4 regions of the Arthrobacter antioxidans genome follow, and region 3 is predicted to be linked to each of the others. Evidence: predicted binding sites of a transcription regulator. Region 3 holds the regulator's gene; each other region holds the start of a gene.

Region 1 (7,322 bases), 740 kb from region 3:
ACCACCGACCCGGCGTCGAGGGGGAGGAGCCGGCTCATCATGGACAGCAGGGTGGACTTGCCCGCGCCGTTCGGTCCGATGATCGAGGTGACGCCGCCCCGGGGGATGGTGCAGCTGACGTCGTCGACCACCGTGGCGGCGCCGTAGCGCTTGGTGGCATGGTCGATCGTGATCATCGGGCACGGCCTTTCATCGGATACGGCCTTTCAGGAGGAGGACGAGGAAGACGATGCCGCCGGTGAACTCGATGACGATGCTGAGCGCGGTGTCGAACGCGAAGACCTGCTCGAGGACGAGCTGCCCGCCGACGAGCGCGATCACGCCGAGGAGGACGGCGACGGGGAGCACCACGGCGTGCCGGAACTGGCTGCAGAGCTGGTACGCGAGGGCGGAGACGAGCAGGCCGAAGAACGTCGCCGGGCCCACGAGGGCGGTGGAGACGGCGACGAGCACCGAGCAGATCACGAGGACGAGCGTCACCGTGCGCCGGTAGTCGACGCCCAGGCCCACCGCGGCGTCGCGGCCGAGGGCGAGGACGTCCAGCCGGTGGCGGAGCCGCCAGGCGGGGACGCACAGCCCGACGACGGCGACCGCGGAGATCAGCAGGAGCAGCGGGTCGACCCGGTTGAAGCTCGCGAAGAACAGGTCCTGCAGGATGATGTACTCGCTCGGATCCATCAGCCGCTGCAGGAGCGAGGAGGCACCCCGGAAGAACACGCCGAACACGATGCCGACGAGCAGCAGCAGGTGGAGGCTGCGCCCGCTGCCCAGGAACAGCCATCGGTACAGCAGCCAGGAGAAGCCGACCATGAGGGACACCTCGAGGGCGAAGCGGACGGGGGCACCCAGGGTGAGGAGCGTCCCGGCGCCGAGCACGAACGCCAGCACCGTCTGGATCAGGATGTAGAGCGCGTCCAGTCCCATGATCGACGGCGTGAGGATGCGGTTGCCGGTGACGGTCTGGAACAGCACCGTGGACACGCCCACGGCGACGGCGACGAGCACCATCGCGCCGACGCGGTTCAGGCGCCGGGGGAGCACGTACGCGAGGTTGCCCTCGAGGCCCACCAGGAGGAACGCTGCGACGAGGGCGGCAGCGGTGACGCCGAGGACCACCAGCCAGGCGGCGGGCGGGATGGACCGCACGGGTCTCCGCGCGGACTGCACGACGGCGGTCGGCAGGGCGCTGGTCCTAGCGCGCACCGGCGTTCCTCCTCACGAGCAGGGTGATGAACAGGATGCTGCCCACCACGGAGACGATGACGCCCACCGGCACCTCGTAGGGAAACCGGATGATGCGCCCGAGGATGTCGCAGGCGAGGACGAAGCCCGCTCCGACGACGGCGATCCAGGGCACGGCGCGGCGCACGTTGTCGCCGATCAGCAGGGACACGAGGTTGGGGACGATCAGCCCGAGGAACGGGACGGCTCCGACCACCACGACGACGACGGCGCTGATGAGGCTCACGAGCACCAGGCCGAGGTTCATGGTGCGCCGGTAGTCCAGCCCGAGGTTCGTGGTGAACTCCTCGCCCATCCCGGCGACCGTGAAGCGGTCCGCGCAGAGGTAGCCGACCACGGCGAGGACGGCGACGATCCACAGCAGTTCGTAGCGGCCGCGGACGAGCCCCGAGAAGTCGCCGATCATCCAGGTGTTGAGGGTCTGCAGGAGATCGAACCGGTAGGCGACGAACGTGGTCACCGAGGCGATGACGCCGCCGAGCATGATGCCCACGAGGGGGACGATCAGGGTGTTGCGCAGCGGGATGCGGCGCAGGACGGTCAGGAAGAGGGCGGTCCCGGCCATGGCGAAGACGGCGGCGACGAGCATCTTCCCCATGATCGGCGCTCCGGGCAGGACGAGCGTGGCCACGAGGATGCCCGCCGTGGCGGACTCGACCGTCCCCACCGTGGAGGGTTCCACGAACCGGTTCCGGGCCATGAGCTGCAGGATGAACCCGGCGATGCTGAGGGCGACGCCGGCCAGGACGAGCGCCAGCGTGCGCGGCACGCGACTGACGAGGAAGGTCTGCCAGGCCCCTGCATCACCGGCCAGCAGATCGGCGGGCGAGACGTCGGAGACGCCGACGAAGAGGCTGACGACGGCGAGCAGCAGCACGGTCCCGCCGGCCGGCCACAGGGCGGGTGACCGACGGGAGCCGTGCTGCTGGACCGGCCGCTGCGGCCGGAGGGCGAGTGCTGCCATGGAGGCGCCTGCCGCGGTGCGGTGGGCGGTCAGTCCGTGACGGCGTCGTCGACGGCCGAGACCATGGCGTCGAGGTTGTCCAGGCCGTAGCCGATCAGGTACCAGCTCGCGGAGTCGAGGTAGGTGATGGCGCCGTTCCGCGCAGCAGTCGTCCCGTTCACGAGGTCGTTGTCGAGGACCGCCGCGCCGGCCGCTCCGGCCTCGCCGATGGCGGCGTCGCGATCGATCACGAACAGGTGGGCAGGGTCGACCTCCGCGATGTACTCGAAGGAGACGGCCTCGCCGTGGGTCCCCTCGTGCGTCACCTCGGCGGCGGGTTCCACGCCGAGCACGTCGTGGATCAGGCCGAACCGGGAGCCGGCGCCGTACGCGGTGACCTCGCCCGCGCTGGTCATCAGGACCAGGGCGTCCCCTGCGGAGGCGGCGGCGTCCTTCGTCCCGGCGATCGCCGCGTCGAGGGCGGCCAGACGGTCGGCGACCTCCTCCTCGACGCCGAAGATCCGGCCGAGGGACTCCGTGTGCTCGGCGAAGCTCGCCATTGGGTCGGCCGCATCGATGCTCAGGTCGATGGTGGGGGCGATCGCGGAGAGTTCGTCGTAGGAGTCGGCGACGCGGCCCGAGATGATGATGAGGTCGGGGGCAGCCGCGGCGATCGCCTCGAAATCGGGTTCCTTCATGGATCCGATGGCGGTGATGTCCCCTCCCTCGTAGGCCGAGAGCTGCGCGGGCAGGGTGCCCTGCGGGACGCCGTCCACCTCGACGCCGAGCGCGTCGAGTGTGTCCAGGGCGCCGAGGTCGAAGGTGAAGACCGTCTGCGGGTCCACCGGCACCTCGGTGGTCCCCTGGGCGTGCTCGATCGGGACGGTCGGGGAGGCTGCGGACTCGCCGGCGGCGTCGGAGGACCCGCCGCACGCCGTCAGGGCGAGGGTGGCTGCGGCGGCGGCGGAGAGGACGGCGAGGCGCACGTGTGACATGGATGGACTCCGGGGGGAAGGGGCCGGGTGGCCCACGGACAACGAGGTAAGGAAAGCCTTACCTGACCGAATCTAGGCGACCGGTAGGGAATTACGCAAACGAAGCGTGACGTATTAGGTCACGGGTCGCTCCCGGCCCGCGCGCACGGTCATCGATTGGCACTCACCTTGACCGAGTGCCAGCCCTTGCATACAGTCGGAGTTGGCACTCGCTCATGGCGGGTGCTAATCCCGAGGGAAGCGTTCGCCGGCACCGCGACGACGGTTCACGCCCAGCCCGACGGCCCCCAGTCCATTGGTATCGAACGCAAAGGAGAGCCCGTGTCGGTCTCTATCAAGCCGCTTGAGGATCGTATCGTTGTCCGCCCGCTCGAAGCCGAGCAGACCACTGCTTCCGGCCTCGTCATCCCGGACACCGCCAAGGAGAAGCCCCAGGAGGGCGAGGTCGTGGCCATTGGACCCGGCCGCGTCGATGACAACGGCAACCGCGTTCCCGTCGACGTCGCCGAGGGCGACATCGTCATCTACTCGAAGTACGGCGGAACCGAGATCAAGCAGGGCGGCCAGGAGTACCTCGTGCTCTCCGCCCGCGACGTCCTCGCGATCGTCGTCAAGTAACACCCCGATTGGAGAAGCCCCGGCCCGAAGTGGCCGGGGTTTTTCTCGCTGCACAAGCCTGAAAGGAACCAACGAATGGCAAAGCAGTTGGAATTCAACGACGCCGCCCGCCGTGCCCTCGAGGCCGGCGTGGACAAGCTCGCGAACACCGTCAAGGTGACGCTGGGCCCCCGCGGACGCAACGTCGTGCTCGACAAGAAGTGGGGCGCCCCCACCATCACGAACGACGGCGTCACGATCGCCCGCGAGGTCGAACTCGACGACCCGTACGAGAACCTCGGCGCCCAGCTCGCCAAGGAGGTCGCCACCAAGACGAACGACGTCGCCGGTGACGGAACCACCACCGCCACGGTCCTGGCCCAGGCACTCGTCAAGGAAGGCCTCCGCAACGTCGCCGCCGGCGCCGCTCCGGGCCAGCTCAAGCACGGCATCGAGGTGTCGGTCCAGGCCGTCGCCAAGCGCCTGCTGGAGAACGCCCGCGAGGTCGTGGGTCAGCAGACCGCCGACGTCGCCTCCATCTCCGCCCAGAGCACCGAGGTCGGCGATCTCCTCGCAGAGGCCTTCGACAAGGTCGGCAAGGATGGTGTGATCACCATCGAGGAGTCCTCCACCACGCAGACGGAGCTCGTCCTCACCGAGGGCATGCAGTTCGACAAGGGTTACCTCTCGCCGTACTTCGTGACCGACGCCGAGCGCCAGGAAGCCGTCCTCGAGGACGCGCTCATCCTCATCAACTCCGGCAAGATCTCCTCGCTGGCGGAGTTCCTGCCGCTGCTCGAGAAGGCCCTGCAGGCCGGCAAGCCGCTGTTCATCATCGCCGAGGACATCGAGGGCGAGGCGCTCTCCACCCTGGTGGTCAACAAGATCCGCGGCACCCTCAACGTCGTCGCCGTCAAGGCCCCGGGCTTCGGTGACCGCCGCAAGGCCATGATGCAGGACATCGCCACCCTCACGGGTGCGCAGGTCGTCTCGCCGGACCTCGGCCTGAAGCTGGACCAGGTGGGCCTCGAGGTGCTCGGCTCCGCACGCCGGATCACCGTCACCAAGGACGCCACCACGATCGTCGACGGCACCGGCAGCGAGTCCGACGTCGCCGACCGCGTGGCGCAGATCCGCGCCGAGGTGGAGCGCACCGACTCCGACTGGGACCGCGAGAAGCTCCAGGAGCGCCTCGCGAAGCTCGCCGGCGGTATCGGCGTCATCAAGGTCGGCGCGGCCACCGAGGTGGAGCTCAAGGAGAAGAAGCACCGCATCGAGGACGCCGTGTCCTCGACGCGCGCGGCCCTCGAAGAGGGCATCGTGGCCGGCGGCGGGTCCGCGCTGGTCCACGCCGGCAAGGCACTCGACACCGATCCGGACGTGCTGGCACTCGAGGGCGACGCGGCCACCGCCGTCGGCCTCGTCCGCCGCGCGCTCGCCCAGCCGCTGCGCTGGATCGCCGAGAACGCCGGCCACGAGGGCTACGTCGTCGTCGCGAAGGTCTCGGACCTCGAGGTGGGCCACGGTTTCAACGCCGCCACCGGCGAGTACGAGAACCTCATCGAGGCCGGCATCATCGACCCCGTCAAGGTGACGCGTTCTGCGCTGCAGAACGCGGCCTCGATCGCGGCCCTGGTGCTCACCACGGAAACCCTCGTGGTCGAGAAGCCCGAGGAATCCGACGATGAGGGCCACGGCCACTCGCACTAGTCACAGGGGCTCCGGCCCGCTGCGTCCTGAAGCACCCCGGCTCTGCGGAGCCGGGGTGCTTCTGCGTCCGGGCTGGTTGGTGGCCGGCCGGCGTCGCTCCTGCCCGCCCGCCGCGGCCACGCCGTGGGCATGACCGAACATTCCCACTCGACGGGTGCAGCGCGTGGGATCAGGCCGGACAACGACGAGGCCCCGGCACCCAACGGGTACCGGGGCCTGCTCGTGGTGCTTCGGGTCAGGCGTCGACGACGATCGCGTTGACGACGGGCTGGCGGTTGTAGAACCGGCGCATCCAGTTGGCCGTGGCCCGCTCGATGATGTCCTCGGGGTCCTGGCGGCGGCCGCCCTGGCGGTTCGAGGCGGCATCGCGCAGCGCCTTCTCGACGGCGGCGCCGGCCTTGTCGAGGTCCTCGTCGGAGCAGGAGAAGCCCTTGGTGAAGAACTCGGGTGCCTCGACCATGTTGCCGTTGTCCGGGTCGATGATCGCGAGGATCGTGACGACGCCCTCCTCGGCCAGGCGGCGGCGCTCCACGAGGTCCTCCTCGGTGATGCCGCCCACGCTGTCGCCGTCGACGAAGACGAGCCCTGCGTCGACCTTGCCCGAGATGGTCGCACGGCCGCGGACGAGGTCCACGGTCACCCCGTCCTGCGCGAGGACCACGTTGCGGGGATCGACGCCGGTGGCGACGGCGATCTCCGAGTTGGCCCGCAGGTGCCGCCACTCGCCGTGCACCGGCATGACGTTGCGGGGCTTGACGATGTTGTAGCAGTAGGCGAGCTCGCCGGCGCTGGCGTGGCCGGAGACGTGCACCTTCGCGTTGCCCTTGTGGACCACGTTGGCGCCGATCTCGGTGAGCGCGTTGATGATGCCGTAGATCGCGTTCTCGTTGCCCGGGATGAGCGAGCTGGCCAGCAGCACCGTGTCACCCTCGGTGATCCGGATGGCGTGGTCGTTGTTGGCCATGCGGGACAGGGCAGCCATCGGCTCACCCTGCGAGCCCGTGCAGATGAGGACCACCTTGTGGTCGTCGCTGCGCTCGAGCTTCTTGAAGTCCACGAGCAGGCCCTGCGGGATGTTCAGGTAGCCGAGATCCGCCGCGATGGTCATGTTGCGCACCATGGAGCGGCCCACGAAGGCCACCTTGCGGCGGTGGCGGTGGGCGGTGTCGATGATCTGCTGGATGCGGTGGATGTGGCTCGCGAAGCTGGAGACGATGATCCGGCGCGGGGCGGTGCGGAACACGGCGTCGATCGCGGGGCCGAGGTCCTTCTCCGACGTCGTGAAGCCGGGGACGTCCGCGTTGGTGGAGTCGGTGAGGAACAGGTCCACACCCTCCGCGCCCAGCCGGGCGAAGGAGCCGAGGTCGGTGATGCGCTTGTCCAGCGGGAACTGGTCCATCTTGAAGTCGCCGGTGTGCAGCACCATGCCGGCCGCGGTGCGGATGGCGACGGCGAGGCTGTCCGGGATGGAGTGGTTCACGGCGACGAACTCGAGGTCGAAGCCGCCCATCGTGCGCCGCTCGCCCTCCTTGACCTGGATGGTCTTCGGGGTGATGCGGTGTTCCTTGAGCTTGGCCTCGATGAACGCCAGCGTGAGGCGCGATCCCACCAGGGGGATGTCGGCGCGTTCCTTGAGCAGGTAGGGCACACCGCCGATGTGGTCCTCGTGGCCGTGCGTGAGGACCACGGCCACGACGTCGTCGAGGCGGTCGCGGATGTAGGAGAAGTCCGGCAGGATCACGTTGATGCCGGGCTGGTGCTCCTCCGGGAACAGCACCCCGCAGTCCACGATGAGCAGCTTGCCCTCGAACTCGAAGACGGTCATGTTTCTGCCG
Region 2 (7,322 bases), 1.5 Mb from region 3:
CGGAGCAGCGGGACTGGGATTCCCTCGTGATGGCGAACCCGGGCGGGGGCAACATGCTCTCCTCCGCCGCGTTCGCGGAGGTGAAGTCGCACCACGGGTGGCGGCCGCGCTTCGTGGTCCTCGAAGGCCCCGGGTACACGACCCACACCCTCCTCCTCGAGAAGAAGGTCCCCGTCATCGGGGCCCTGTGGTACCTGATCAAGGGCCCCACGGTCACCGACGCCGCCCACGTCCCCGCCGCGGCGCGTGCCGTCGCCGACCTCGCCCGCAGGGAGGGGCACAAGGTCTTCGCGATCAAGGTGGAACCGGACCTCGTGGACGGTCCGGAGGTCCGCGAGGCGCTGCAGTCGGCGGGGCTCGTCAAGACCTTCAACCTGCAGCCCAACGACAGCACGGCCATCCTGGACACCACGCCGGACGCGAACCAGCTGCTGCGGAACCTGCACTCGCGCGGCCGCAACGCGGTCCGCAGGGCCATCCGCGAGGGCGTGGAGGTCCGGCGCATGGAGCCGACGCAGGAGACCTTCAGGGCCATGTACTCGCTCATGACGCATATCGAGGACCGCTCGGCGGCACGCATGCGCTCGTTCGAGTACTACAGCCGCTTCTGGCAGAACTTCGTGGACGCCGGGCAGGGCCGTTTCTACTTCGTGTACGAGGACGGACAGCCCTCGGTCGGAGCCTTCGTGGTCAACTACGGCACCAAGGGCACCTACAAGGACGGCGGTTCACGCCCTGGGAGGAGCCAGTACGGGGACTCCCACCTGGTGCAGTGGCGGGCCATCACCGACCTCAAGGACGAGTTCGGGATCGTCGAATACGACTTCTGCGGCACCCCGCCCGGCGACCGGCTGAAGGACACGGACCACCCGTTCCACGGCCTGGGACTGTTCAAGACGAGTTTCACCAAGACGGTGACGGATTTCGCCGGCTGCTACGACCTCGTGGTCAGCGGCTGGAAGTATCGTGTCTGGAACACGATCGCGGAGCGTGTGGCGCGCCAGATCTACTGGCGGCGCACGCATCAGCCGTTCTACTGAGGAAGAGCCCGCACAGGGCACGGTGATCGATGCATGAAAGGCCGCTGTGACAGACGGTTCGACCCCGGCCGATGGGCTCCTGCCCCCTGACCCATCACCCATGGCGGAAGCGCTCCCGGTCATCCGGCGGCCCTTCGACCCGTCCGACGACGAGAAGCGTCAGCTGGCGGCGGGCAAGGGGGGTGCCGGCCGGAAGGGTGGCAGGGCAGGGGCTCCGCCCAAGCGCCCGGCGTCGGAACCGAAGATCCCCCGGCCGTCCCGCCAGCGGCAGCCTGTCACGCGGCCCACCGACGCGCTGCCCACCACACCACGGAGCGTGCCGTCGTCGAGCCGGTCCAACGCCGCAGCCCGGAACGTGCTCCGCCGCCTCGTGCAGGGCGAAGCGCCGCCCACCCAGGCCATGAGCATCGTGGAGCGACTGGCCGGCAGCCCCTACGCGAACCCGATGATCCAGGTCGGCGGTCCCGACGCCGGAGCGCGCAAGGCCCTGGACTTCGCCCTCAACCTCGCCGAGACCATGTTCCGGTACGGCGCGGGAGCCCTCGAGGTGGAGACGAGCATCATCGCGGTCACGGCCGCCTTCGGCCTCGACCACATCGAGGTGGACATCACCAACCAGTCCGTGATCATCAACTACTCCGCGAAGGACCAGACGCCGACGACGGTGCTGCGGGTGGTCCGCTCCTGGACGAACAACTACGCGGGCCTCACGGCCATCCACCGGCTCGTCTCCGACATCGCCGACGGCGGGGTCTCGCGGACCGAGGCCGCCCAGCGGCTCGACGAGATCACCCACCGGCCGAAGCCTTTCCCGCGCTGGATGGTGACCGCCGCGTTCGGCATCTTCTCGGCCGCCATCGTGGCCTTCGTCGGCGGGACCCTGCTCGGCTCGCTGGTGGGGTTCATCAGTTGCATCCTCGTGGACCTGGTCAGCCGCAAGCTGGGGGAGTGGCGCGTCCCGGAGTTCTTCTCCGTCGCCACCTCGTCCGCGCTCGTCACCCTGATCGCGATGCTGTTCTGGTGGCTCGAGGTGCCCATCACCCCGGCACTGGTGGTGGTGGGCGGCATCCTGCTGCTCCTGCCGACCGGCCGACTCGTCTCGGCCACGCAGGATGCCATCAACGGGTTCCCGGTCACGGCCGCAGGCCGGTACCTCTCCGCCATCCTCGTCTTCGCGGCGCTCGTGGCGGGTATCGCCGTCGCCCTCGTAGCCGGGTCGGCCATCGGGATCCCTGAACTCGACGTCTTCGAATCCGCCGGCAGCCAGTACCCGTGGCCCCTGGTCGCGGTGCTCGTCTTCATCGCCGTGGCCATGATCTGCATCGCCGAGCAGACCGATGTGAAGCTCGTGATCCCCACCTCGCTCGTCGCCGTCGCCGGGTATCTGCTCATGATCAGCGCCGTCGCAGCGGGCGTCGGGTACCGGCTGGCGCCGGCCCTCGCGGCCATCCTGATCGGCGGACTCTCGCGCGTCGTGTCCCTCCGGCTCGGCGCCCCCCAGCTCGTCGTCGCGGTTCCCGCCGTACTGTTCCTCTACCCCGGGCTGTCCATCTTCCGCTCGATGTACATGCTCACGATCGAGTCGGAGATCGTGTCCGACGGCGCGCTCGGCCTGTTCAACGCCCTGACGGTCGTGCTGGCGATCGCGGCGGGCGTGGTCCTCGGCGACAACCTGGCGCGACCCTTCACGCGGAAGCTCAGCTCCGACGAGCGGCAGCGGAACCGACGGCGGTAGTCGGAGGCGTCGACCCGCCGGCACGGCGCCGCCCTCCCGCAGGACAGGCGGTGGACGTCCTGTAGAGATGGGGTGCGGGCCCGGGGATCGGGCGTCAGTCGGTCCGGCCCGCCGTGCGCGTCCAGTCGACGGGGTCGGCGCCCTGCGCGGCCAGGAGGTCGTTGGCGCGGGAGAAGGGCCGGGAACCGAAGAACCCGCGGGAGGCGGAGAGCGGGCTGGGGTGCACCGACTCGACCGTCGGCGTCGGTCCGAGCAGCGGCTTGAGGCGGAGCGCGTCCTTGCCCCACAGGATGGCCACGAGCGGCCCGCCCCGCGCCACGAGCGCACGGATGGCGGCATCGGTCACGTCTTCCCACCCCCATCCCCGGTGCGATGCCGCCTCGCCTGCACGGACCGTCAGCACGCGGTTCAGCAGGAGGACACCCTGCTCGGCCCAGCCGGACAGGTCGCCCGATGCGGGCGGCTCCGCACCCGTGTCGGACGCCAGCTCGCGGTAGATGTTCGCGAGGCTTCGCGGGATCGGCCGGGTCCGCGGATCGACGGCGAAGCTGAGCCCGACGGCGTGCCCGACCGTCGGGTAGGGGTCCTGCCCCACGATGACCACGCGCACGCGGTCCATCGGCGTGCTGAAGGCCCGGAGGATCCGGGACGGATCGGGCAGGACCCGGCGTCCGCCGTCGAGCTCCTCCGCCAGGGACACGGCGAGCCGGTGAAGGACCGGCTCCACCGGTTCGAGCGCGGCCGCCCAGTCGGCGGGAACCAGGTCCTCGATGCGGGCCGGGGCGGCGAAGGGGAAGGCCGAGGTGTCGGGGGTCGGCTGTCCGGCCGCCCGAGGTCCCGCGGCGCCGGTCGCGCCGCCCCTGGGCGCATCCGGCAGGTCGAACAGTGTGGGGTCGGCGGAAGTCATGACCCCATTCTCGCCCGGTCGGCCAAGCGGTGCCGTCCGAATGACAGTGCTGTCATTCCCCACTATCATGGGATGACAGTTATGCCCGCTGACGGAAGGCGACAGGGGAGATGGCCGAGCCACAGCGGCATTCGGATGACGCGACGTCCGGGACGGACGATCGGCTGGCCCTGGGCGACCGCGAGCAGCGGATGCTTGCCCTCGAACGCGAGTGGTGGAAGTACTCCGGTGCCAAGGAGCAGGCCATCCGTGACCTGTTCAGCATGTCCGCCACCCACTACTACCAGGCGCTCAACGCCCTCATCGACACCGAAGCGGCCCTCGCCCACGACCCGATGCTCGTCAAGAGGCTGAGGCGCCTCAGGTCCACCCGTCAGAAGGCACGCTCGGCCCGCCGGCTCGGCGCGGACATCTAGCACGTCCCGCCAGTCTCGACGAGCGAAGGACCACGCACACCCATGACCGATCACCCGCGGGACGAATTCGACCGCGTCCCGGCAGCGTCAGCGCGCCAGGGCGTCCACCGCGAGCGGCTCATCCCGGCACGGTCGAACGGCCTCGCACCCAAGCTCGCGGTGGGCGTCCTGGCGCTCCTGATCGGTCTGGGCTCGTTCTTCCTTCTTCCCCGCCTCGGCTTCCCGGGCGGGAACGACGGCGGCACGTCGTCGTCGTCGAGCCCCGAGGCCTCCGCGACGGGAGGCGGAGCGGCGACGGCGGAGCCTTCGGGTACCGCGTCCCCCGGCGCGACGAGTGAGCCGGACGGCACGGCGACCGGCGGCGCGTCGGCCTCCGCCTCCGACGAGGCCGACCCCGCGGACCGGGCCCAGACCGTCAACGTGCTCAACGGCACGGGTGCGCCGGGGCTGGCGTCGGTGGCGGCCGGCCGCCTGGCGGGAGCCGGATGGACCTCGGCCCTTCCCGGGAACTGGGCAGGCGTTCCCGTGGACGCGTCCGTCGTCTTCTACAACGGCGAGGATCAGCGGGCCGACGCTGAAGCCGTGGCCGAGGACCTCGGCATCACGGACCTCGTCGAGAGTGCTGACGTCTCGCCGGCCATCTCCGTGGTCCTCGGGCCGGAGTTCCAGTAAGCGGCGGAGCCTGCAGGGCCTCCCCTCCGCGGGGGACGCCGCGGCTGATCCGCGTCCGCCGAAGCGGACCATGGGTGACGCCGCATCCGCCGAAGGCCGGATCATGTCCACCGCCGCGCAGGCGGAAGGCCGGATCATGTCCACCGCCGGGATGCGGCGCGGCGGGAGGGACCGTCGGGAGCCCCACCCGCCGGCGCGTCAATCCTTGAGCGGGATGCCGCGGGCGTCCCGGCGGAACTGCTCCGACCCGACGAGGATCATGATGCCCTCGATGAGCCCCCAGATGCCCGCAGCGATGGCGCTCAGTCCGAACGTGAGCGCGGCGCCCACCGTCGACATGAGGAGCTGGATGATGCCGATCGTGGTGAAGCCGAGGTAGAACCGGTGGATGCCCAGGGAGCCGAGGAGGATGCCCAGGACGCCGGCGATGACCCTGGACTTCTGCGGAGCGTACGGCTGGCCGTACGGGCCCGGGTTGTAAGCGCCCGGGTTGTACGGGCCCGGGTTGTAAGCGCCCTGGTTGTATCCGCTCTGGCCGTACGGAGTCTGTGCATAGGGGGCCTGGCCCCCGGCCTGCGGGTGCGGGGGCTGCTGCTGGTAGGGCGACGGTTGCTGGTAAGGGCCCTGCTGGCGGGGGTACTGCTGGTACGGCGGCTGCTGGTAAGGGCCCTGCTGGTACGGCGGTTGCTGGTAAGGGCCCTGCTGGTATGGGGGCCGCTGGTGGGGCTGGTCCCCGTAGGGGTCTCCGGCGGTGTCGCCGGGGGCGCCATCCCGTGGTGCGTACGGCTCCGGGGACGGGCGGTTCCCGCCGCTCGGTCGCCCGGGGCGGGCTGCGTCGGCAGCTCCGCCCGCCGTACCGTGCTCCCCGGACTCTTCGTGGTCCGGACCGCTTGCTGACATCGACACAGTGCCTCCTTGACTGATGGTCCGCCCAACCTATGCCCTCGCGAGTCTCCGCGCCATGGCACCGGGACGAGGTCGGCGGGAGGGTGTGGCGACCCGCACCGAGGGGCCCGGGCGGGTTGCACTCATAGGGTGGGAGTGCTAATTATTGAGTTAGCACTCGCGCGCGCAGACTGCTAAGACTGTGCGTGGCGCGTGAAGCAGGCAAACCTCTGTGGTGGGGGTGGTGCAGGAGCGTGAAAGAGATCGTTCCGGCACCGCCCGGCCGTCGCGGGCACCACACGCAGGCAAGCATTCACATGCTGAAATGCAACCGTCCCGAAAGGACCTAAGCCGTATGGCCAAGATCATTTCTTTTGATGAAGAGGCCCGCCGCGGCCTCGAGCGGGGCCTCAACATCCTCGCTGACGCCGTCAAGGTGACCCTCGGCCCCCGTGGCCGCAACGTCGTGCTCGAGAAGAAGTGGGGAGCCCCCACCATCACGAACGACGGCGTGTCCATCGCCAAGGAGATCGAGCTCGACGACCCGTTCGAGAAGATCGGTGCCGAGCTCGTCAAGGAGGTCGCCAAGAAGACCGACGACGTCGCAGGCGACGGCACCACCACCGCCACCGTGCTCGCCCAGGCCCTGGTCAAGGAAGGCCTGCGCAACGTCGCGGCCGGCGCCGACCCCCTGAGCCTCAAGCGCGGCATCGAGAAGGCCGTGCAGGCCGTCACCGAGGAACTGCTCGCCTCCGCCAAGGAGATCGAGACCAAGGAGCAGATCGCTGCTACCGCGTCCATCTCCGCCGGTGACAACGAGATCGGCGCCCTGATCGCCGAAGCACTCGACAAGGTGGGCAAGGAAGGCGTCATCACCGTCGAGGAGTCCAACACCTTCGGGCTGGAGCTCGAGCTCACCGAGGGAATGCGCTTCGACAAGGGCTACATCTCGGGCTACTTCGTCACCGACGCAGAGCGCCAGGAGACGGTCCTCGAGGATCCCTACATCCTGATCGTGAACTCGAAGATCAGCAACGTGAAGGATCTCGTCGCCGTCCTCGAGAAGGTCATGCAGTCGGGCAAGCCGCTGCTCATCATCGCCGAGGACATCGAGGGTGAAGCCCTGGCGACCCTCGTGGTCAACAAGATCCGCGGCACCTTCAAGTCCGTCGCCGTCAAGGCCCCGGGCTTCGGAGACCGTCGCAAGGCGCAGCTCGCCGACATCGCCATCCTCACCGGTGGCCAGGTCATCGCCGAGGAAGTCGGCCTCAAGCTCGAGACCGCCACCCTCGACCTGCTCGGCACTGCCCGCAAGGTCGTCGTGACCAAGGACGAGACCACCATCGTCGAAGGTGCCGGCGACGCCGACGCCATCGCCGGACGCGTGGCCCAGATCCGCGCCGAGATCGACAACTCCGACTCCGACTACGACCGCGAGAAGCTGCAGGAGCGCCTGGCCAAGCTGGCCGGCGGCGTTGCAGTCATCAAGGCCGGCGCCGCAACGGAGGTCGAGCTCAAGGAGCGCAAGCACCGCATCGAGGACGCCGTCCGCAACGCGAAGGCCGCCGTCGAGGAAGGCATCGTCGCCGGTGGTGGCGTGGCCCTCATCCAGGCCGGCGCCAAGGCGTTCGCCAACCTCAAGCTCACGGGCGACGAGGCGACGGGCG
Region 3 (7,322 bases):
CGTCCCGCAGGCCGTGCAGTGGGCCCGGGAGGCCGGGCTGAAGGTCAGCCTCGACCTGATCTACGGCACCCCGGGGGAGTCACTGGAGGACTGGCGGACATCACTCGCCACCGCGCTGTCCTACGGACCCGACCACATCTCCGCCTACGCCCTCATCATCGAGGACGGGACGAAGCTCGCGTCGCGCATCCGCCGCGGGCAGGTGCCGCCGATCGACGACGACGACCACGCCGACAAGTACGCCCTCGCGGACGAGATGCTCACCGCGGGCGGCCTGCACTGGTACGAGGTGAGCAACTGGGCGCGGACCCCGGCCGATGCCTGCCGGCACAACCTGGCCTACTGGCGGGGCAGCGACTGGTGGGGAGCGGGCCCGGGAGCCCACTCCCATGTCGGCGGGACACGCTGGTGGAACGTGAAGCACCCGCGCCCCTATGCGGATGCCCTGGCGGCGGGCCGTTCCCCGGCGGCCGGACGCGAGGTCCTGCCGGACGGGGACCGCTACGTCGAGGACGTGATGCTGCGGGTGCGCCTGCGGGAGGGTCTCGCGACGGACACCCTGACCTCGTCGGGCCGTCAGGCCGTTGCAGGCCTGATCGCGGACGGACTCGTCGAGCCCGCCGCGGCCTTCGCGGGCCGCGTGATCCTGACCTTCAAGGGTCGGCTGCTCGCGGACGCCGTGGTGCGCCGGCTGCTGCCCGACTGACCCCGCGGCCGCGGACCGGCCCATCAGGGGCGCGGCGGGTGGTTCAGCGGATGAGGCGGAGATTCACGGGGTAACGGTACGGGCGTCCGCGGTTCACCTGGATGCCCGCGTTCACCGAGAAGACGGTGATCGTCAGCCAGATGAGGGCGTTCACGACCGCGAACACCCCGCCGATGACGGGCATCAGCGAGAGCAGCCAGGCGACCAGCGCGAGGATCGTGGGAGGCAGCGTGAAGTTCAGCGCCTCCTTGGACTCCTGGGCCGTGAAGGGACCGCGGTCCTTGAAGATCAGGAAGATCAGCAGGGACGGGATGAAACCGAGGATCCCCCCGAAGTGGGCCAGGGTGGCGTACTGGCGGTCCTCGGACGCCGTCAGGGGAAGGGCGTTGGCCGGAGTGCCTTCGAACGGGGGCTGCGACTCGCCCCGTCCGTGCTGCTGTCGGTCGGCGGTGTTGGACAACGTCAATTCCTTTGCTGGCTGTCGGGAATCTTCCCCCGGAGTGTGCTCCAAGGATACGTGGTGACCGGCACCGCGGGGCTCAGTGAGTGCCCGGGGTGGCGGTGAGGAAATCGATCACTTCCTCGACCCGGCCGAGCAGCGACGGCTCCAGATCCGCGTAGGTGCCGACCCGGCCCAGGATGCGCTTCCATCCGTTGGCCACGGCGGCCTGGTCATGGTGGGGCCAGCCGAGGCCGGCCAGGATGCCCGTCTTCCAGTCCTGGCCGCGGGGGACCACCGGCCAGGCCGACAGGCCCATCGCCGCCGGCTTCACGGCCTGCCAGACGTCCACGTACGGGTGGCCGACGATCAGCACGTTGCCGCGGGCCCCGGGAGCGGTCATCGCCTGCTGTGCGATCCGGAACTCCTTCGTGCCCGGGAGCAGGTGGTCCACGAGGATGCCGAGCCTGCGCTGCGGACCGGGACCGAAGTCCCGGATCGCGCCTTCGAGGTCGTCCACGCCGTGCAGCGGTTCCACGACGATCCCCTCCAGGCGCAGGTCGTCGCCCCACACCTTCTCGACGAGTTCGGCGTCGTGCTGGCCCTCCACCCAGATCCTGCTCGCGCGGGCCGTCCTCGCCCGCGCGTTCTGCACCCGCACGGAACCGGAGGCGGTGCGGGTGGCGGCAGGGTCGGCGGTACGGGCTGCGCCCCGGACGGGCGCGACGACGTGGACAGGGCTGCCGTCGAGGAGGAAGCCGTGGCCGAGGCGGAACGTCCGCGTCTTGCCGCGCCGGTCCTCGAGCACCATCACGTGGAGGCCGCCGGACTTCTCCACGCGGACCACCGCGCCGACGAACCCGCTCTGCACGTCCTCGAGCACCATGTCCTTCTCCACGGGGACATCGGCGAGTTCCACCCGCTTCGGAGCCGATATGTCGTGGGCTCCCCAGCCGTAGTCCATCCGGGTCCGTCCTTCCCACGGGGGCTCCGGCGGTCTGCCGCAGCCCGGGATCCCAATGCTAACAATCGAAGAGGACGTACTAGACTTGGCACTTGGATGTGTCGAGTGCTAACCGCGGGCCATTCGCTGCGCGGACCCAGGGGAGAGGAACGGATCCGGAGGTGACACAGGTATGAGTGAACCGCGACGCCTGGAGGTGCTCCGGGCCATCGTCGAGGACTACGTCCATTCCCGGGAGCCCGTCGGGTCCAAGGCCCTGGTGGACCGCCATCGCCTCGGCGTCTCCTCGGCCACCATCCGCAACGACATGGCCGTCCTCGAGGAGGAGGGCCTGATCACCGCGCCGCACACCAGTTCCGGACGCATCCCCACCGACAAGGGCTACCGCCTGTTCGTGGACCGCATCTCCGAGGTGAAACCGTTGTCCGCGCCGGAGAAGAAGGCCATCCAGACCCTCCTGGAGGGTGCCGAGGACCTCGACGACGTGATGGACCGCACCGTGAGGCTGCTCGCGCAGATCACCAACCAGGTGGCCGTCGTCCAGTTCCCCCGCGTCGGTGGCGCGTCCGTGCGGCACATCGAATGCGTGCTGCTGGCCCCGCAGCAGGTCCTCGTCGTCCTGATCGCGTCGAACGGCGCCGTGCAGCAGCGCATCGTGCGGACCCACGTGGACATCGAGGAGTCCGAGCTCGCCGAGCTCAAGCAGCGCATCCTGTCAGCGGTGTCGGGCGTGAAGCTCGCGGCGCTGCCGGGCGAGCTCGGTGCCGCCCTCTCCCAGTTCCCCCCGGGGCTGCGTGCCCACGGGGGTACGATCGTGAGGGTGCTCGAACAGCTTGCCGGGCTCGGGCGGGACGACCGCATCCTGCTTGCCGGGACGGCCAACCTGGCCCGCTCGACGGGGGACTTCCCGCTGAGCATCGGCCCCGTCCTGGAGGCGCTCGAGGAGCAGGTGGTCATGCTGCGGCTGCTCTCGGAGATGGAATACGACGCGCGCGGCATCTCGGTGCGGATCGGGAGCGAGAATCCCTACGGAGGGCTGTCGGAGGCCTCCGTGGTGGCAACAGGGTACGGGCCGGACGCCGGAGCGAAGCTCGGGATCCTCGGCCCCACCCGCATGGACTATCCGACCACGATGGCGGCGGTGCGCGCCGTCGCCCGCTACCTCTCGAGGATCCTCGAGGAATAACGGGGGAGCGGGCAGCGGTTCTGGGTTGTCGACGGCACCCCGGTGCCGACCATGGCCTTTCCGCCGGTTCAGCCGGCGAGCAGACGACAGAACAGTCAACAGGAAGTGATGTGCACGAGTGAGTAATCACTATGAGGTCCTCGGTGTGGCGCAGGGCGCGACCGGGGAGGAAATCAAGAAGGCCTACCGCAAGCTCGCCCGTAAGCTCCACCCCGACGTGAACCCGGGACCGGACGCGTCGGAGGAGTTCAAGGCCGTCAGCCACGCCTACGAGGTGCTCTCCGATCCCCAGAAGCGGCGGGTCTACGACACCACCGGCAACGAGAACGGGACGGACAGCGGCTACGGCTCGGGGTACTCGGGCTCGGGCTTCGCCTTCCAGGACATCTTCGAGACCTTCTTCGGCGGTGGCGGCCAGCAGGCCGGTGCCCCGTCGCGGACGCGCCGCGGGCAGGACGCGCTCATCAACGTGCGCATCGACCTGAAGGACGCCGTCTTCGGCACCAACAAGAAGATCGAGGTGGACACCGCGGAGATGTGCCCCACGTGCGACGGCAGCTGCTGCCAGCCCGGCACGTCACCGCGCACCTGCGACATCTGCGGCGGCTCGGGTCAGGTCCAGCGGGCCGTGCGCTCGATCCTCGGCCAGGTCATGACGAGCGCCCCCTGCGGCACCTGCCAGGGCTTCGGCACCGTCATCCCCAGCCCCTGCCACGAGTGCAGCGGCGAGGGCCGTGTCCGTGCCCGCCGCACCCTGACCATCAAGGTCCCCGCGGGCGTCAGCACCGGCACGCGCATCCAGCTGGCCGGCCAGGGCGAGGCCGGGACGGCCGGCGGACCGCAGGGCGACCTGTACGTGGAGATCCGGGTGGCCACCGACTCCACCTTCCTGCGGGACGGCGACGACCTGCACGTGACCCTGAGCGTCCCGATGACCGCGGCGGCGCTCGGCACCACGGTGCACCTGGACACCTACGACGGCGACCAGGAGCTCGACATCAAGCCCGGCACGCAGCCCGGCGAGATCCTGACCCTGCGGGGCCTCGGGGTGACGCACCTGCGGAGCCAGGGCAGGGGTGACCTGCGGGTCCACCTCAACGTCGAGACCCCGCGCAACGTGGACCCTCAGCAGGAAGAGCTCCTGCGGAAGCTGGCCGAACTGCGCAACGAGGAGTACACGGACGGCCAGCTCGCCAGCAGCGGCTCCGGCGTCTTCGCCCGCCTGCGGGAGCGGCTCGGAAACCGCTGACCATGACGCGTCCCCTGTTCTTCGGGCCGGGCGAGGCGGTCCGTGCGGCGACCCCCGGCGGCGTCTTCGTGCTCGGCGGTGACGAGGGGCGCCATGCCGCCACCGTCCGCCGCCTCGGCGAGGGCGAGCGCCTCGACGTCTCCGACGGTGCGGGCTACCGCATCGGCGGCACCATCAGCGCGGTCGGGAACGGCACCGTGGAGATCACGGTGGAGACAGCCGGCCAGGAGCCCGCACCGCGGCACCGGCTGATCCTCGTGCAGGCCCTGGCCAAGGGCGGCCGCGACGAGCAGGCCGTGGAGGCGGCGACCGAACTCGGGATCGACGCCGTCGTGCCCTGGCATGCGGAGCGGAGCATCGTGCGCTGGCGCGGCGACAAGGCCGAGAAGGGCCGGCAGAAGTGGGTGTCGCTCGTCGGCGCCGCGGCGAAGCAGTCGCGCCGCTCGTTCGTGCCGGAGGTGCACGCCGTGATGGACACCTCCCGCCTGGCCGCGTGGGCGGAGACCGTCGAGAGCATGATCGTCCTGCACGAGGACGCCGACCTCCCGCTCGCCGACCAGGTGTCCGCGCTGCTCGCGGGCGCTCCGTCGGGTGCGACGTCGACGGCCGTCGTCGTCGGACCGGAGGGCGGGATCAGCGACGCGGAACTGGGAAAGCTGAGCGCCGCGGGCGCCGGGACCGCGCGTCTGGGCCCGCATGTCCTACGCTCCTCGACGGCCGGCCCGGCGGCCCTGGCGCTGCTGAACCACCTGCTCGGACGCTGGTAGTCCGCCTCCCGGGCGTTCGACGGCCGGCCGACGCACGCCTCTGCCGGCAGGACACCTAGCCGACGACGACGGTCTTCGAGTCGACGGAGTCGCCGTCATCGGAGGGGACGGAGACGGTGATCTCGTACCGGCCCGGAGGCAGCGTCACCGGGAACGAGTAGGCCCCCGGCGCACCGTCCTGGCGTGCGATGGCCACCGAGCCGTCCCGGTAGAGTTCCGTGCCGCCCTCCGCCGAGCCGTCGATGCTGCGTTCGATGCGCCAGGCCAGTTCGTCCTCGGACGCCGGGCCGATCCCGTGGACGGTCAGGCTCCCGGGGTCGGTCCGCGTGCCCTCCTGCGGATCGATGATCCACAGCGGGGCGAGGGTCGCGGCATCCCGGGTCCACTCACCGCCCAGGTCCACGGACCCGAAGGCCCGGTGGTCCGCCGCGCCGTCCACCAGGACGACGACGGAACTCGCCTCACCGCCCGCGATGAGCCCCGCATCCGAGGCCGCCGCCGTGGCCGTGTACACCAGTTGCTGCAGGGCGAGGCGCGCCTGCTCCTCGTCGAGGCGCTGCGCGAAGGCATCGGAGGAGATGTCGAGGGTGATCACGTTCTTCGTCGAGACGGACGAGCTGATGCTCGATGCCGCCCGCCAGGACGAGTGGTAGTCGGGATCGAGCGGGCGGCCGGAGGTCATCAGCCGGACGGCATCCGCGATCGGATCGCCCGCGGACTCCTCCGGCGTCGTCAGGTACTCGCGGAAGAGCCGCTCGGCGCCGTCGTCGCCACCGAGCCAGTAGACGGGCACCAGCGGCCGGGCGGCATCCGAGGGGCCCGCGGCGGGGCCCCGCCGGAGCGCGGCATCGGCCGGATCGGTGGTGGCGCCGTCGGTCGCCGTCGTGGCGCGGGGATCAGGAAGGGGGGCCATCTGCGCACTGCCCGCCAGGCGCCCCAGATCGGGGAGGAGGAAGGCGCCGCTGCCCACCAGCACGCCACCGGAGACGAGGAGGATTCCGCCGAGTCCCAGCCGGCTCTTCTTCAGCGGGTCCTGGTGGTTCATGCTCTCCTCCTTTCCTCGGTGCGCGCGGGACGATCAGTGGTGCCCGGCGATGGGTGGTGTCGTCCGGTCCCCGGAGCATGGCACCGGCGGCGCCGACCCCGGCGCGGCCGCCGGGCGGATCGCTCAGGGCGGACGTATTTCAGCTTGGCACAATGCGGCAGCGCTGCCCGGCCGAATATCGACGCGGGGGATGACTGAAACCTGATCGATACGAAGCCGTGGCCGATTCGCTACGAATTCCGCGACGCACGGAGAGCGGGGACGGGGGTCCGAGAAATCGCTTGCGTTCCGGCCGATTCCGGGGAATCAAGGCCCCGCTGGGCGTGTTGACGAAAGGGCCGGGACAGGCGGGATGGCGTACCATTGACATCCCTGCCTCATGGGCGGATGCGGGACAACACCACCAGTACGAGAATTCGGATGAGGGGCGATCGAAGGCCGGACGGCCGAGGTATGAGCGAAACTTCAACAGGCATCAACGCGGCAGGACTCGACACCAGGGTGTTCCTCTTCGACTCGACGGAGCAGATGGTGCAGGCGCTGGGATCCAACGACGAGGCGCTGCGGCTGATCGAGGAGTCCTTCCCCGGCGTGGGCCTCCACGCCCGCGGCAACGAGCTGACCATCACCGGCCCCTCGGCCGACGTGCTACGGACCGAGCGGCTCGTCGCCGAGGTCCGCTCCATGGCCGCCAACAACGCGCCCGTCTCGCCCCAGGTGCTGGAGCAGCTGGTCACCATGCTGAAGACGCAGAGCGCGGCCCGTCCGGCGGAGGTGCTGTCCGTCAACATCCTCTCCTCGCGCGGCAGGACGATCCGCCCCAAGACCCTCAACCAGAGCACGTACGTCGACGCGATCGACCGCAACACCATCGTGTTCGGCATCGGCCCGGCGGGTACCGGCAAGACCTACCTCGCAATGGCCAAGGCCGTGCAGGCGCTGCAGCACAAGGAAGTCAACCGGATC
Region 4 (7,322 bases), 1.9 Mb from region 3:
GGAGAGCAACAGGCGCATCCACAATCCTGCAGAGACAGCATCGGTGCAGGACGAGGTCCACCTGACGCGAGCCGACCAGGGGGCAATTGGAAAGTCCCCGGACACACAGGAGGGGGAGGCGCCGATGCGCGTCCCCCTCCCGAGCATCAAGGAATCAGGTCACATCGTCAGACGGTGGCCTTGTCGGTGCCGGCGGGGGAGACGACCTCCGCGGTGGGCTCCATGTTCTCGGCGTCGACCATCCACGCGTACTGCTCGAGCTTGGCGATGAAGCCGTGCAGCAGGTCCGCGGTAGTGGGGTCCTCCTCGTCGATCTGGTCGTGGACGTCGCGCATGGTCGTGACGGTTGCGTTCAGCATTCGGACCACGAGGCCCACGGTGTCCTTGGTCGAGACGAGGCCTGCCGGGAACGGATCGATCTTGGTGCCCTCGGCCACGGCCACGCTGCGGCCGTCGGGCACGGCGTGCAGCGCGCGCATCCGCTCCGCCATCTCGTCCGCGAACAGGCGGGCGTCCTCGATGATCTCGTCCAGCTGCAGGTGGAGGTCACGGAAGTTCTTGCCGACGACGTTCCAGTGGGCCTGCTTGCCCTGCAGGTGCAGTTCGATGAGGTCGACGAGGACGGCCTGCATGTTGTCTGTGAGGGTGGGTGATGCCTTCATGGATCCTCCAGTGCTAGAGAGATTTTCTCCTCCCGGCCGGGCGCCGGAGGCGCTGATTCCCGCCGGAGGGACTCCTTTCACCCTAGCCCTGCGCGTTGGTCAATTCCAGCCGATCTGCCTACGCTAAGGGGACTTACGGTTTCGTCGTGTCGTATGCCCTGCGACGGTGTGCGGGCGGCGCCGGAGTCCGACCAAGGAGGAACCGTTTTGGCTTCAGTGCAGGAATCCATCGACGTATCAGTACCGGTCAGCACCGCCTACAACCAGTGGACGCAGTTCGAGAGCTTCCCCCAGTTCATGGGCGGCGTGGATTCGATCACGCAGACCTCGGACACCTCCACCCACTGGGTGACGAGCATCGGGGGAGTGCATCGCGAGTTCGATGCCGAGATCACCGAGCAGCACCCCGACGAGCGGGTGGCCTGGAAGAGCACCGACGGCGAATCCCATGCCGGCGTGGTCACCTTCCACCGCCTGGACGAGAACACCACGCGGCTCATGGTGCAGATCGACTGGCACCCGGAGACGTTCATCGAGAAGGTCGGGGCCGTCGTCAACGCCGATGCCTCCCAGGTGAAGGGCGACCTCAAGCGCTTCAAGGCGTTCATCGAGAAGAGCGGCGGCGAGACGGGTGCCTGGCGCGGTGACGTCGCGGCACCGTCCTCGGGTGTCACGTCCGAGGCGGAGCCGGCCAACAGCGTCCTGCCGGACACCTCGGCGGACGATCCCGAGTCGGGCGGCCCGCGCGTCGGCTGACCCGGTCCGTGTGGGGGAGGCGGATCCCTTCGGGGGTCCGCCTCCTGCACGTCCTAGGGGATGTCCCCCACCGCGATGGACGCGATCGCGTCGGTGGCCTGCCGTGACAGTTCCGGTGAGAGGGGTGAACTCTTCGCCGCGCCCGCGGCTCCGGTCTGGCCCTCCTCGCTGACGGCGTAGGTGCCGAACGCGCGCACGACGGCGGCGGTCGCCTCGTTCTCGTACTGCGAGCAGTACACGTGGTAGGACACCAGGACCAGCGGGTAGACCCCGGGTTCGCTGGTTCTCCGGTCGAGGTCCAGGGCGATGTCGTGGTCCTTGCGTCCGGGGACACGGCCCGCGAGATCGACGGCGGCTGCCGCGGCCTCCGAGCTCACCTCCACGTACTCCCCGCCGACCTTCAGTGCCACCCGTCCGAGGGGACCACCGACGGCGGAATCGTCGGCGTACGTCACGGCGCCCACGGTGGAGGCCACGGTGCTGACCACGCCTGCGTTGCCCTTGGCGTTCTCGTTGGCCAGGCCCGACGGCCATGTCCCATCGGCTTCCTCGGTCCAGATCTCGGGTACCACGGCGTGGAGGTAGTCGGTGAAGTTCTCGGTGGTGCCCGAGTCATCGGAGCGGCTCACGGTCGCGATGGGCAGCGCAGGGAGGTCGACGTCGTTCTGCGCGGCGATCGCGGGATCGTCCCATGAGGTGATCTCGCCGCGGAAGATCCGGGCCACGGTGGCGGCGTCGAGGTTCAGTGCCCGGATCCCGGGCAGGTTGAACGCCACGCTGATCGGTGAGACGTAGGCCGGGATGTTGAAGGCGCCGTCCGGTCCGCACGCCTCGGTGGACTCGACGAGTTCCTCGTCGCTCAGGTAGGCGTCCGACCCGGCGAAGCCCACGGCGCCGGCGAGCAGCGCACCGCGTCCCGCACCGGAACCATCGGGCGAGTACTGAACCTGGGCGCGGGGGTACAGGGTGGAGAACCCCGTGCGCCACGCGTCCATGGCCGGCCCCTGGGCGGAGGATCCGGAAGCCGTGACCGCGCCCAGGAGGCTCGTGTCGCCGCTCCTGGCCGCCGCTTCCTGCTCCGGCCCCAGCGGGTAGTCGGATCCACAGGCGGTCAGGCCGAGGGTGACGGCGAACATCAGGGGCAGGGTGGCACGAATTCTCACCCCGGCCACGTTACAGGTGGCCCTCCGGTGAACCCAAGGTGGACAGCAGGTGGACGGCGCGTCAGTGGTCGGGTCGGATCAGGCGTGGCCCAGGCGGTAGCCGTCCCCCCGGTGGACGAGCCGACGGCCGCCGCCGTCGTTCAGCAGGATCCACACCACGGAGGCATCATCGGTCCTCATGTCCAGGACGCCGTGGAGCTGGGGCCCCGTGGTGTGGTGGAGGGTGACGTGCTGGCCGCGCCTGAAGCCCGACCAGTCCTGGACCTCGGCATCGGGGGCTGGGGGGAGAGCGTTCATGGTGGGCCTTTCGGGAGGTTCCGGGACTCCCACGCTAGCCACGCTTCCTGAACGGCGTGTGAATGCCCGCTGAAGGTTGATGCCGTTCTGGTTCCGCAGATGGTCACAGGGTCCGCCAGTCCCCGCTCGTCAGGTGCGATCCCGCCTGGGGTCCCATGAGGAGCATGCCGCCGTCGACCACGAACGAGGCCCCGTTCACGTAGCTGGAGGCACCGGAGGCGAGGAAGGCCACGACGTCGGCGATCTCCTCGGGCGCACCGGGGCGGCCGAGGGGGATGCCCGGACGGTCCATGGTGCGTGGGTCCTGCTCCTCGGAGTTGTTCATGGGCGTGTTGATCTCGCCGGGCAGCACGGCGTTGGCGGTGATACCCCGGTCCGCCAGTTCGAGGGCGATGGTCCGGATGAGGCCGCCGAGGCCGTGCTTGGAGGCGTCGTATGCCGCCGAGCCCACGCGGGGCTGTTCCTGGTGCACGCTGGTGACGGCGATGATGCGTCCGCCCCGGCCGCCGTCGATCATGTGCCGTGCCGCACGCTGGAGGCAGACGAACGCGCCGTCGAGGTTCGCCCCCATGGTGCCGCGCCACGTGTCCCAGTCCGTCTCCATGAACATGGTGCCGCCGTTGACGCCGGCATTGTTGACGAAGACGTCGAGGCCGCCGAGCTCGTGGGCGAGCCGGTCCACGACGTCGCCGCACGCGGGTGCATCCGTGGTGTCGAGCTGCGCGACCGCCGCCCGCACGCCCTTCTCCCGGACGAGCCGCGCGGTTTCCTCGGCTCCCTCCCGGTCGGAGTGCCAGGTGACGCCGACGTCGCAGCCCGCCGCGGCGAGGGCGAGGGCCGTTGCGCGGCCGATGCCGGAATCGGAACCGGTGACGATTGCTTTGCTCGGTGTGAAGTCCATGCCCCCATCCTTCGCACCCGGCCGCGCTGCATGCAAGGGGAACCCGGGGATCGACGCCGGGTACCCCCGGACAAGTGTCCGGGGGTACCCGGGTGGGTGGTCCTATGCGTCGACGGCGCCCTGGGGGGCCGCACCGGAAGCGGACGACTGCACCGGCTCGGCGGATTCTCCGCTGATCACCTCGATCTTGCGGGGCCGCGCACGCTCGATGACGGGGATCGTCACGCTGAGCACGCCGTTCTCGTAGCGGGCGGCGATGCCTTCCGTGTCGACGCCCTGGCCGAGGTTGAGCTGGCGCAGGAACGAACCGCTCTCGCGCTCGCGGGTCAGCCACTTGACACCCTCGGCACTGCGCAGCGTGCGCTCGGCGCGGATGGTGAGGAGCTGGCCGTCGACATCGATGTCGACGGATCCCGGGTCGATGCCCGGAAGATCCGCGGAGAGGACGTAGTGGTCCTTCTCGCGGTAGAGGTCCATCGGCATGAGGCGCAGCCCGGGGCGGCCCTCCAACAGGGCGCCGGTCACGCGGTCCAGTTCACGGAACGGGTCGAATTTCATGGCCACGGGAAACAACTCCTTTACTGATGCCACCGGCAGGTGGTTGGGTCGTCGAGAGTTGAGCGCCCTCCGCTCAACTACGGAAAATATTAGCACTCGAACATGGCGAGTGCTAAGGAGTGATGTTCGCCCAGGACGAAATCCCCGGGACACAGAAAAGGCCCGTACCGACGGAGCGGTACGGGCCTTCCCGGTGGTGCTGTCTCCAGCAGATCCTCGTGCCTGCGCGGGGCCTTGATCCCCGGGCCTTCCGCGTGTGAAGCGGATGCTCTACCAGACTGAGCTACACAGGCAATTGGTTCTCCCATAGCTTAGGCCATCCGGGCGCCGCGCCAAATTCTCCCGGTACAGCAGCGCGGGGCACGGCGGCGTCCGGCCTCCTGCCGGGAACCGTGCTGGTCATCGCTGTGCTGCCTCAGTAGCCTGAAGGAAAGCCTGCTGAGCGTTCCAGGCGCCTGCCGGGCACCACCCCACGAAGGGACAGCACCATGGACAACCAGGACATCCTGCAGCGCATCCAGACACTCGTCCAGGAGGAGCACGATCTCCGGGAGCAGCCCCAGGATGCCGGCGCCGGGGCGGAGCAGCAGGACCACGCCGCCCGCCTCAAGCGCGTCGAGGAGGATCTCGACCAGTGCTGGGACCTGCTGCGCCAGCGTCGCGCGAAGGCCGACGCCGGAGAGGACCCGGCCGACGCCGACGCCCGTCCCGTCAACCAGGTGGAGGGGTACCGCCAGTAATGGCCCTGCCCCTCGTGCTGTTCGACGTCAACGGGACCCTCTCGGACCTGGGGCGGATGTCGCAGCACTTCGAGGAGCTCGGAGCTCCTCCGCAGCTGGCCGCGCTGTGGTTCACCTCGGTGCTGCGGGACGGCTTCGCCCTCACGGCCGCCGGGCGGAACGCGCCCTTCGGCGAGATCGCCGAGGACGCCCTCCGCACGGTCCTCACGGGGCAGGCGCTCAATCGGGACATCGATGACGCGCTCGCGCACGTGATGACGAGCCTGCAGGAACTGCCCGTCCACCCGGACGTCGTCGAGGGTTTCCGGGCCCTGACCGGTCGGGGCTTCGAGCTGGCAGCGCTCACCAACGGAGCCGCCGCGACCGCGGAGGCCCTCCTCGAGCGGGCGGGTGCCCGCGACGCCGTAGGCGCCGTCCTGTCCGTCGAGGACGCGCCGCGGTGGAAGCCCGCCCAGGAGTCCTATGCCTACGCCCTCCGGGCGGTACAGCGGGAGGCGGACGACGTGGTGCTCGTCGCGGTCCACCCGTGGGACATCGACGGGGCCGCGCGTGCGGGGCTCCGTACGGTGTGGCTCAACCGCGCCGGGGCGCCGTACCCGATGGTCATGACGCGCCCGGACCACGAGGTGTCGACGATCGCCGAGCTGCCGGACCTCCTCGTCCGGGGCTGACGCCCAGCCGGCGGACCTGCTGCGGCAGGCGAGGCTCCTCCCGCGCCGGTGCATCAAGAAAGCATAAAGACGCCGTGTCCGCGGCAGGTCGTCGGGTTGAATGAGCGTCTGGCGCGGACGGTCCGCGCCGTTCGCACCGTCCCGGAGGTCGAGGGCATCCCCGTCATGTCACGCACCGCACCACTCCGGGAGTTCCGCCGTTCCACGGCAGCAGGTCTCCGCCGTTCCACGGCAGCGGGCCTGCGCCGGTCCGCGCACGCCGTCGCGGTCCGGCTGGAGCGGCTCGGTCCTCGCCACCCGGCCCAGGTGATCGTGCTCGGATTCGGAGCGGCGATCCTCGTCGGAACGGTGCTGCTGATGCTCCCGAGCTCGAAGGTGGGAGAGGGCGGCGCCACGTTCCTCGAGGCGCTCTTCACGGCCACCTCCGCCGTCTGCGTCACGGGCCTGATCGTGGTCGACACGCCGGTCTACTGGACCGGAGCCGGCCAGGTGATCATCCTGGGGCTGATCCAGGTCGGGGGCTTCGGCATCATGGCTTTCGCCTCCCTCCTGGGCGTCCTGCTGGCCCGCCGGATGGGTCTCCGCTCGCGGATCTCGGCGGCGGCGGAGACCAAGAGCGTCGGCTTCGGCGATGTCCGCAGCGTCCTCCTGGGTGTCCTGCGGATCACGCTGGTCGTCGAGACCGTGACGGCGGTGCTGCTCGCTGCGCGCTTCGGGCTGCACTACGGCCACAACCTCGGTGAGGCGGTGTGGCTCGGGATCTTCCACGCGGTGTCGGCCTTCAACAACGCCGGGTTCGCGCTGTTCAGCGACAGCCTGATCGGGTTCGCGGGCGACCCGTGGATCTGCCTGCCGATCTGCGCAGCCGTCATCGTCGGCGGACTGGGTTTCCCGGTCCTCTTCGAACTCCGACGCCACTTCCGGTATCCCCGCAAGTGGCACATGACCACCAAGCTCGTCCTGAGCGGCACGGTGATCCTGCTCGTCCTGGGTACGGTCTTCATCACCCTCGTCGAGTGGTCCAACCCGGCGACCCTCGGTGCCCTACGGCCGCAGGAGAGGATCCTCGCCGGATTCTTCCAGTCCACGATGACCCGGACGGCCGGCTTCAACAGCGTCGACTTCGCGCAGCTGGATCCGGTCACCCTCCTGGTCATGGACGTGCTGATGTTCATCGGCGGTGGTCCCGCCGGAACGGCCGGCGGCCTGAAGATCACCACGTTCGGCGTGCTGTTCTTCATCCTCTACACCGAGATCAGGGGCGGCACCGCCGTCAACGTCTTCGGCAAGCGTCTGCCCCGCTCCGTCCACCGGCAGGCCATCTCGATCGTCCTGCTCGCCGTCGGCCTCGTCACCACCGCGACGATGTTCCTCATGCTCACCACCGACTTCGGCCTCGACCGGATCCTCTTCGAGGTCGTCTCCGCCTTCGCGACGGTCGGCCTCTCCACGGGCATCACGGCCGGCATCCCGCCCGCGGGCCAGGTGGTCCTGATCCTCGTGATGTTCGCCGGACGCCTGGGCCCGGTCACCCTCGCCACGGCGCTGGCCCTCCGCTCCAAACCCCTCTACTA

Evidence for each region. The regulator HrcA, encoded in region 3, represses chaperone genes, less so after heat shock. The targets are predictions, from matches to a motif close to TTNGCACTCGNNNNNNNCGAGTGCNAA.
Region 1: a site for HrcA is predicted at 3,337-3,363, ahead of groES (co-chaperone GroES). Genes of this name have one in related genera too.
Region 2: a site for HrcA is predicted at 5,827-5,853, ahead of groL (chaperonin GroEL). Genes of this name have one in related genera too.
Region 4: a site for HrcA is predicted at 4,427-4,453, ahead of MWM45_RS00415 (Hsp20/alpha crystallin family protein). Genes of this name have one in related genera too.

The regions. Positions count from the first base shown of each region.
Region 1 is NZ_CP095501.1:2,756,165-2,763,486, reverse strand. It holds gene MWM45_RS12650 (iron ABC transporter ATP-binding protein) at 1-176, opposite strand, end outside; gene MWM45_RS12645 (iron chelate uptake ABC transporter family permease subunit) at 190-1,203, opposite strand; gene MWM45_RS12640 (ABC transporter permease) at 1,193-2,206, opposite strand; gene MWM45_RS12635 (siderophore ABC transporter substrate-binding protein) at 2,236-3,180, opposite strand; gene groES (co-chaperone GroES) at 3,502-3,798, shown strand; gene groL (chaperonin GroEL) at 3,874-5,487, shown strand; gene MWM45_RS12620 (ribonuclease J) at 5,723-7,322, opposite strand, start outside.
Region 2 is NZ_CP095501.1:532,684-540,005, forward strand. It holds gene MWM45_RS02570 (lipid II:glycine glycyltransferase FemX) at 1-1,040, shown strand, start outside; gene MWM45_RS02575 (threonine/serine exporter family protein) at 1,141-2,775, shown strand; gene MWM45_RS02580 (uracil-DNA glycosylase) at 2,870-3,682, opposite strand; gene MWM45_RS02585 (DUF3263 domain-containing protein) at 3,793-4,098, shown strand; gene MWM45_RS02590 (LytR C-terminal domain-containing protein) at 4,141-4,770, shown strand; gene MWM45_RS02595 (TM2 domain-containing protein) at 4,969-5,670, opposite strand; gene groL (chaperonin GroEL) at 6,011-7,322, shown strand, end outside.
Region 3 is NZ_CP095501.1:2,012,266-2,019,587, reverse strand. It holds gene hemW (radical SAM family heme chaperone HemW) at 1-706, shown strand, start outside; gene MWM45_RS09250 (DUF4870 domain-containing protein) at 750-1,166, opposite strand; gene MWM45_RS09245 (DUF3097 family protein) at 1,246-2,109, opposite strand; gene hrcA (heat-inducible transcriptional repressor HrcA) at 2,282-3,295, shown strand; gene dnaJ (molecular chaperone DnaJ) at 3,414-4,544, shown strand; gene MWM45_RS09230 (16S rRNA (uracil(1498)-N(3))-methyltransferase) at 4,547-5,311, shown strand; gene MWM45_RS09225 (GerMN domain-containing protein) at 5,367-6,356, opposite strand; gene MWM45_RS09220 (PhoH family protein) at 6,810-7,322, shown strand, end outside.
Region 4 is NZ_CP095501.1:81,531-88,852, forward strand. It holds gene MWM45_RS00390 (Dps family protein) at 168-662, opposite strand; gene MWM45_RS00395 (SRPBCC family protein) at 879-1,418, shown strand; gene pstS (phosphate ABC transporter substrate-binding protein PstS) at 1,472-2,581, opposite strand; gene MWM45_RS00405 (hypothetical protein) at 2,660-2,878, opposite strand; gene MWM45_RS00410 (SDR family oxidoreductase) at 2,982-3,779, opposite strand; gene MWM45_RS00415 (Hsp20/alpha crystallin family protein) at 3,882-4,337, opposite strand; tRNA gene MWM45_RS00420 (tRNA-Val) at 4,557-4,630, opposite strand; gene MWM45_RS00425 (DUF2630 family protein) at 4,826-5,077, shown strand; gene MWM45_RS00430 (haloacid dehalogenase type II) at 5,077-5,748, shown strand; gene MWM45_RS00435 (TrkH family potassium uptake protein) at 5,845-7,322, shown strand, end outside.